DNA from 2 places in the Streptomyces sp. NPDC004435 genome. Region 1 is predicted to be linked to the other one. Evidence: riboswitches for the same ligand, from Rfam matches in the RefSeq annotation. Region 1 holds a riboswitch; the other holds the start of a gene.
What was found. A riboswitch is a leader RNA that binds a small molecule or an ion and turns the genes downstream of it on or off. The one in region 1 is predicted to bind S-adenosylmethionine.
Positions count from the first base shown of each region.

Region 2: linked by a shared signal. The riboswitch ahead of thrC (threonine synthase) and the one ahead of ACFYT9_RS10795 (aminotransferase class V-fold PLP-dependent enzyme) in region 1 are both predicted to bind S-adenosylmethionine.

Region 1 is NZ_JBIAMB010000005.1:155,122-159,258, forward strand. It holds partial or broken gene ACFYT9_RS10790 (glycerate kinase) at 1-257, shown strand, start outside; gene ACFYT9_RS10795 (aminotransferase class V-fold PLP-dependent enzyme) at 218-1,621, opposite strand; SAM riboswitch class IV at 1,829-1,945, opposite strand; gene trpD (anthranilate phosphoribosyltransferase) at 2,034-3,098, opposite strand; gene ACFYT9_RS10805 (cytochrome bc complex cytochrome b subunit) at 3,227-4,137, opposite strand, start outside.
Region 2 is NZ_JBIAMB010000022.1:115,557-119,693, reverse strand. It holds gene ACFYT9_RS32140 (cold-shock protein) at 1-60, opposite strand, end outside; gene ACFYT9_RS32135 (MoaD/ThiS family protein) at 485-763, opposite strand; gene thrC (threonine synthase) at 781-2,100, opposite strand; SAM riboswitch class I at 2,085-2,227, opposite strand; gene ACFYT9_RS32125 (glucosyl-3-phosphoglycerate synthase) at 2,349-3,290, shown strand; gene ACFYT9_RS32120 (hypothetical protein) at 3,329-4,137, shown strand, end outside.

The DNA of each region.
Region 1 (4,137 bases):
GCCCACGGGGTGCCGGTCCTGGCGCTGGCCGGGACGCTCGGGCAGGGCGCCCACGAGGTGCGGGCGGTCGGGGTCGACGCCTACGGTTCGATCCTGCCCGCGCCGGTGGCGCTGCCCGAAGCACTCGACCGGGGCGGCGAGTTCCTGGCGGACGCGGCCGAGCGGGCGCTGCGGATGGTGCTGGTCGGCACCCGGCTCGCGGCCTGAACCCCGGCGCTCAGCCGCGGTCGGGCACGCAGCGGCCGTCCTCGGTGCGGTACTTCCACTGGGCGCCGTCGCGGACGAGCTCCTTCACGGCGCCGACGAACCGCTCGACGTGCTCGTCCGGCGTGCCGGCGCCGAAGCTGACGCGGATCGCGTTGAGGGACCGCTCGCCGGGGGCGGCCGGCTCCGGGGCGCCGCACTCGCCCGGGTCCTGGGCGTCGGAGCCGAGCAGGGTGCGGACGAGCGGGTGGGCGCAGAAGAGGCCGTCGCGGACGCCGATGCCGTACTCGGCGGAGAGGGCGGCGGCGAAGTGGGAGCTGTTCCAGCCGTCGACGACGAAGGAGATGACGCCGACCCGGGGGGCGTCGTCGCCGAAGAGGGAGAGAACGCGGACCTCGGGGACCTCGGCGAGGCCGGAGCGGACGGTGTCGATGAGGTGCCGCTCGCGGGCGACCAGGGTGTCGAAGCCGGCCTCGGTCAGCGCCTTGCAGGCGGAGGCGATGGAGTAGACGCCGATGACGTTCGGGGAGCCGGCCTCGTGGCGGGCCGCGGTGGTGTGCCACTCGACGTCCACGCCGCCGTCGGCGCGGCGGGCCACGGTGCGGGAGGCGCCGCCGCCGGCCAGGTACGGCTCGGCGGCCCGGAGCCAGTCGGCACGTCCGGCGAGGACGCCGGAGCCGAAGGGCGCGTAGAGCTTGTGCCCGGAGAAGGCGACCCAGTCCACGTCCAGTTCGCGCACGGAGACCGGGTGGTGCGGGGCGAGCTGGGCGGCGTCGAGGACGATCCGGGCGCCGTGCGCGTGGGCGGCGGCGGCCAGTTCGCGGACCGGCCACAGCTCGCCGGTCACGTTGGACGCGCCGGTGACGCAGACGAGGGCGGGACCGTAAGGGTCCCGGTCGGCGAGGGCGCGCTCCAGGGTCTCGACGGCCTGCCCGGGCGTGCGGGGGGCGTTGAGGTAGGTGACCTGGGCGTCGCGCCAGGGCAGCAGGGAGGCGTGGTGCTCGGTCTCGAAGACGAAGACCTGGCAGTCGGCGGGGACCACCTGGGCGAGGAGGTTGAGCGAGTCGGTGGTGGAGCGGGTGAAGACGACCTGGTCGTCCTCGCGGCAGTCGAGGAACTCGGCGACGGTGACGCGGCTCTGCTCGAAGAGGTCGGTGGAGAGCTGGGAGAGGTAGCCGGCGCCGCGGTGGACGCTGCCGTAGTACGGGGCGTAGGCGGCGACGTCGTCCCAGACCCGCTGGAGGGCGGGGGCGCTGGCGGCGTAGTCGAGGGCCGCGTAGGTCACCTCGCCGCCGGTGACGAGCGGGACGGTGACGTCGCGGCCGAGGACGGCCAGCGGGGCGGTGCAGCAGGCGTCGGCGGAGTCGGCGGCGGTGACGTCGGAGGTGGTGACGGCGGCGTTCGGGCGTGCGGACATGGCGGTATCTCCCGGCAGGACAAGGCGAGTGGCGTGAAGGACCCGCGGGCGGCGTCGCCAGGACGCCCGCCGTGTACGGGTGTTGACCTCGACGCGCGGCGAGAAGGGTGCCGTGCGGAGGTGGGAGGAAGGGGCCGGAGGCCCTAACGCATTCGCTTGCTCACGAGACCGCTCCCTCGAGGACCAGGACCCCAGGGATGGCGCAGGGGTCCGCGCTTGCCGAGGACCTTGCTGTCCACGGCCTGGTCTTCACCCGGGGCACCCCGCCACGGACGGAGGGTTGCCGGACAGCCAGCCGGGGCTTGAGGGCTGTCGCTCATGACCTGTTGCCGAACGTATGCCACCGCTCGCGGTCCGCGCAACCCCGTCCGTATTTCGGAACGGGTGTCTCGCGGACCGCGCGGCGGGGCCGTCACGCGTTGCTGGCGGTGATCCAGCGGTCGAGGGCCGTGCGGGCGGCGCCAGAGTCGATGGACTCGGCGGCCCGTGCCATGCCGGCCCGCAGCTGCTCCGCGAGGGTGCCCTCGCCGGGCTCCAGCGCGGTGAGCGCCGCCGCCGCGTTGAGCAGCACCGCGTCCCGTACCGGCCCGGTCTCGCCGGCGAGGAGGCGGCGGGCGACGTCGGCGTTGTACGAGGCGTCGGCGCCGCGCAGGGCCTCCAGGGGCGCGTAGTCGAGGCCGACGTCCTTCGGGTCGAAGACCTCCTCGCGCACCGAGCCGTCCCGGACCACCCAGACCCGGGAGGTGCCGGTGATGGTCAGCTCGTCGAGGCCGTCGTCGCCGCGGAAGACCAGCGCCGAGTTGCCGCGCTCGGCGAAGACGCCGGCGACGATCGGCGCCATCCGGGGGTCGGCGACGCCGACGGCCTGGGCCTTGACCCGGGCCGGGTTGGTGAGCGGGCCGAGCACGTTGAAGGTGGTGCGGATGCCGAGCTGGCCGCGGGCGGCGGCGACGTGCCGCAGCGAGGGGTGGAAGCGCACCGCGAAGCAGATGGTGATGCCGGCTTCCTCGGCGACCTCGGCGACCCGCTGCGGGGTGAGGCCGAGGTTGATGCCGAGCTTCTCCAGGACGTCGGAGGAGCCGGAGGCGGAGGACGCGGCCCGGTTGCCGTGCTTGACGACCTTGGTGCCGGTGCCGGCGACGACGATGGAGGCCATCGTGGAGATGTTGACGGTCTTGGCGCCGTCGCCGCCGGTGCCGACGATGTCGACGGCCGGTCCCGCCACCTCGATGGTGTTGGCGTGCGCGTACATGGTCCGGACGAGTCCGCTGATCTCCTCGACGGTCTCGCCCTTGGCCCGGAGCGCCACCATGAAGCCGGCGATCTGGGCGTCGGTCGCCTCGCCGCTCATGATGAGGTCCATCGCCCAGGCGGTGTCGTCGGCGGAGAGGTCCTTCCCCTCCAGGAGGCCGTTCAGGAGGACGGGCCAGGAGCGGCCCGCCGTGGTCGGTCCTCCAGCGGGGGTCACAGCGCTCATGGCAGCTCCTGATGATCGTGCGTCGGATACGGGGTCCAGCCTATCGATCCACGGGTACGGCAAAGAGCCCCGTCCATCGAATGGACGGGGCTCTCGCCGTGGCGACCTGCTCAGGAGGTCAGGAGGTCTCAGTGGTGGCCGTGGCCGCTCTGGATCTCCTTGTACTCGTCGAGCGTGGGCTTGGCGATCTGGTTGTCGTCGCCGTAGTAGCCCTTGTTGAGCTTGACCCGGAGCTTCTCGACCGCGCCGATCTTCCGCTCCACGCCGTTCTCGTCGACGGCCGGCGGCAGCTCGGCGGGCTGGTACTGCTCGTGCGCGGTGAGCTTGTACAGCTCGCCCTGGCTGAGCGGCTCGTGGATCTCGACGAACTCACCGTGCGGCAGGCGCTTGATGATGCCGGACTCGCGCCCGTGCAGCACCTTGTCCTTGTCCCGGCGCTGGAGGCCGAGGCAGATCCGCTTGGTGACGATGAACGCGATGACCGGGCCGACGAAGAAGAAGATCCGCACGAACCAGGTGATCGAGTTGATCGACAGGTGGAAGTGGGTCGCCCAGAGGTCGTTTCCACCACCCACGAGCATGATCATGTACGCGGTGATCCAGGCGACACCGAAGGCGGTGCGCGTCGGAGCGTTGCGCGGGCGCTGCGCGATGTGGTGCTCGCGCTTGTCGCCGGTGATCCAGGACTCGATGAACGGGTAGACCGCGATCGCCGCGAGGACCAGCGGGAAGATCACCAGCGGGATGAACACGCCCAGGACGAGCGTGTGGCCCCAGAGGTTGATCTCCCAGCCCGGCATGACACGGATCAGACCCTCGGCGAAGCCCATGTACCAGTCGGGCTGGGCGCCGGTGGACACCTGGTCCGGGCGGTACGGGCCGAGGGCCCAGATCGGGTTGATCGAGGCGATCGCCGCGATGACCGTGATCACGCCGAAGACCAGGAAGAAGAAGCCTCCGGCCTTGGCCATGTACACGGGGAGCAGCGGCATGCCGACGACGTTCTTGTTCGTCCGGCCGGGGCCCTCGAAGTGCGTGT
Region 2 (4,137 bases), on a different contig from region 1:
GACCGCGATGAAGCCGTAGCCCTTCTCCGCGTTGAACCACTTGACGGTGCCCTGAGCCATGCCTAACTCCCCTATTACGTACTGGCCCTTGAGCGGATCCGCACTTCACGAACCCGGGTCAGAACCTGCGCCGGAACGCGTCGACCGCCGCTGAATGTATCTGTCCAACTGCCCTCTGCAACAGGGCAATCCACCGGGAATTCTCGGCGGAGCGGAAAGGGGAATCCGGAAGAAATACTTGAATTGCGGGGCAAGTCGGGCCGGGCGAAAGGCACATAAGGGGCAGAGTGTGCGCGCTTTCCGGCCGCCGGTTGTCGCATTCTTGTCAGGTCCCGGGCCGGGCTCATATGCGCCTGGCATGAGCGGCGGAGGGGACTTCCCCAACTCTACCGCGCTCAACCATGCAGAATTGCCCCCTCCGCTTTCTCTCGCGGAAGGGGCAATTCAGTGAGGACGGGCAGGGCTCGGGTCGAGCCCGGGGAGATCAGCAGCCGCCGGCGACCGCGGGGATGATCGAGACGCCCGCGCCGTCCGGGGTGGCGGTCTCCAGGCCCTGCTCGAAGCGGACGTCGTCGTCGTTCACGTAGACGTTCACGAAGCGGCGCAGCTTGCCCTGGTCGTCCAGGACGCGGGCGGCGATGCCAGTGTGGTTCTTCTCCAGGTCGGCGATGACCTCGGCGAGGGTCGCGCCCTCGGCGGCGACCTCGGACTGCCCGCCGGTGTAGGTGCGGAGGATGGTGGGGATGCGGACGTTCACGGCCATGGTGTCTTCGGGACCTTTCAGTGGGCCAGGCCCGCGTCGCGGAACGCGTCCAGGCTCGGGCGGATGGTGGCGGTCGCCTGAGAGCTGTCGGCCACGGCGTCCAGGGTCTTGAGGCCGTCGCCGGTGTTGAGGACGACGGTGGTGAGGTTCGGGTCGATGACGCCGTTCTCGACGAGCTTGCGCGTCACGCCGACGGTCACGCCGCCCGCGGTCTCCGCGAAGACGCCCTCGGTCCGGGCGAGCAGCTTGATCGCGTCCACGACCTGCTCGTCGTTCACGTCCTCCACGGCGCCGCCGGTGCGGCGGGCGATGTCGAGGACGTAGGGGCCGTCGGCCGGGTTGCCGATCGCGAGGGACTTGGCGATGGTGTTCGGCTTCTGCGGGCGGACCACGTCGTGCCCGGCCTTGAAGGCGGCGGAGACCGGCGAGCAGCCCTCGGCCTGGGCGCCGAAGATCTTGTACGGCTTGTCCTCGACCAGGCCCAGCTTGATGAGCTCCTGGAGCCCCTTGTCGATCTTGGTGAGCTGGGAGCCGGAGGCGATCGGGATGACGAGCTGGTCCGGGATGACCCAGCCGAGCTGCTCGCAGATCTCGTACGCGAGCGTCTTGGAGCCCTCGCCGTAGTACGGGCGGAGGTTGACGTTGACGAAGCCCCAGCCCTCGCCGAGCGGGTCGCCGATGAGCTCCGAGCAGAAGCGGTTGACGTCGTCGTAGTTGCCCTCGATGGCGACCAGGTCACCGCCGTAGACACCGGCCATGACGACCTTGCCCTGCTCCAGGTCGTGCGGGATGAAGACGCAGGAGCGGAAGCCGGCGCGGGCGGCGGCGGCGCCGACGGCGCCGGCCAGGTTGCCGGTGGAGGAGCAGGAGAGGGTGGTGAAGCCGAAGGCGCGGGCGGCCTCGATGGCCTGCGCGACGACCCGGTCCTTGAAGGAGTGGGTCGGGTTGCCGGAGTCGTCCTTGACGAAGAGCTTGCCGGGGGCGACGCCGAGCTCGCGGGCGAGGTTGTCGGCCTTGATCAGCGGGGTCCAGCCGGGGTTCAGGTTCGGCTTCTCGGCGACGTCGGCCGGGACGGGCAGCAGGGGCGCGTACCGCCAGATGTTCGCGGGGCCGGCCTCGATCCGCTTGCGCAGTTCCTCGGGGTCGCTCGCCGGGAGGTCGTAGGCCACTTCGAGAGGGCCGAAACACAGCTCACAGGCGAAGATCGGGCCGAGGGCGAAGACCTCTCCGCACTCCCGGCAGGAAAGCCCGGACGCGGGACCGAGGTCGACGGTGGTGGCGGGAGCGGCAGTCTGTACAGACATGGAGGGGAGGCCCTTTCTCCTCATCTTCCTCATGGCGCATTTCGCCACGAGACGGATTTGGCACCTTCCCTAGCCGGGGGCCTCGCTGGCGCAAGACAAACCGACTGGAGGGTTGCCGGGGCTTCAACGGGCCGTATCCCTCTGCCCCTCTGGATGAGCGGTATTCGATTGTGAGACGCGGGTGGCACCCCGACATGCATCGGGCGTCCGCGTTGTTCAAGACTGTAACCGAAGGCTTCGAAGGTGGAGACGGTCGTCCGATCCGCGAGATGGAGATCACGTTGCTGGAAGAAGTGGAGCGCTGGCTGACCCGGCGGTCCTGGTCCGTGTCCGACCGGCCGCTGGAGCGGGTGCTCGCCGCCAAACGGGGGACGTCGGTCAGCGTGGTGCTGCCCGCGCTCAACGAGGAGGCGACCGTCGGGGACATCGTCAGCGTGATCCGGCGCGAGCTGATGACCGACGCGGTGCCGCTGGTGGACGAGCTGATGGTGATCGACTCGGGTTCCACGGACCGCACCGCCGAGGTCGCGGCGGCGGCCGGCGCACGGGTGGTCGCGCGGGACGACATACTCCCCCGGATCCCGGCGGTCCCGGGCAAGGGCGAGGTGCTGTGGCGGTCACTCATGGTGACCAGCGGGGACGTGGTGTGCTTCGTCGACGCGGACCTGCGGGACTTCTCGGCCGACTTCGTCACCGGGATCGTGGGCCCGCTGCTCACCGACCCGGAGGTGGACCTCGTCAAGGCCATGTACGACCGCCCCTTCGGTGACACCCCTGGTCAGGGCGGCCGGGTGACCGAACTGGTGGCCCGCCCGCTGCTCAATCTGCACTGGCCGCGGCTGGCCGGCTTCGTCCAGCCGCTGGGCGGGGAGTACGCGGCGCGGCGCTCGCTGCTCGAACGGCTGCCCTTCCCGGTCGGTTACGGAGTGGAGCTGGGGCTCCTGGTGGACGCGCTGCACACGGTGGGCCTGGACGCGCTGGCGCAGGTGGACGTGGGGGTGCGCAAGCACCGGCATCAGGACGGGCAGGCGCTGGGCCGGATGGCGGCGGCGATCTACCGGACGGCGCAGCTGCGGCTCTCCCGGGGCCAGCTCGTCCGCCCCCGGCTGACCCAGTTCGAGCGGGGCGCGTCGGGCTTCGAGCCGCGGACGTACGCGGTGGACACCGAGGAGCGTCCGCCGATGGCCGAGATCACGGAGTACGCGCACCGCCGCGTGGCGTAACACCCCAGAATCGTACGCTTTGCATACATTGCCCTTTTATGCGATTCGTACGATCTCACCCCTCCCGCGTGGCCCGGGTGCTCGCGGCGGGCCTGCTCGCCGCGGGCCCGCTCGCGGCGGCGGCCGGACCGGCCGCCGCGGACGTCGTCGAACCCTTCGGGCAGCGGTACCAGGAGTCCCTGTACGGGGACTTCAGCACGATCGGCAACACCGTCACGGTCTGCCCGGTGGCCCCCGCCGACCTGGCCGCCCGGTGCGCCGCCGCCACGAGGGGCGAGGGCTCCGACACCGCCGACACCTTCGTGATGCGCCGGTCCGACACCGACGGCGGCGGCGACGCCTACGGCTCCAGCACCGCCCGGGTCCGGATCCCCGAGGGCGCCGAGGTGGCCTACGCCCGGCTCTACTGGGGCGGCAACGACGGCACCTACCGGGGCCCGAGCGGGGCGCCGCTGAAGCGCTGCGACAGCTCCGGCGCCGATGCGGACCCCTCTCCCGGGGACCCGGCGACGACGACCCCGCGGCTCACGGTCGGCGCGAGGGCGGCCGTGCCGGTCGCGATCGACAGCATGGTCGTGGACCCGCCCGACATCGGCGGGCCGCACTACTACACGGGCGAGTCCGACGTGACCGCCGCCTTCGCGGGCGTCTCGGGGACGGGCGCGCCGGTGGAGGTCGGCGTGGGCGGGGTGTGGGCGCCCGCAGGGAAGGGCTGCGTCGCCGGCTGGTCCCTGACCGTCGTCCACCGCTTCCCCGGCCCCGACCCGGCGGAGGCGCCGGAGCGGCGCAGCGTCCACGTCCACGGCGGGCACGTGATCCAGCGCCCGGCCTCCCCCGCGACGACGGT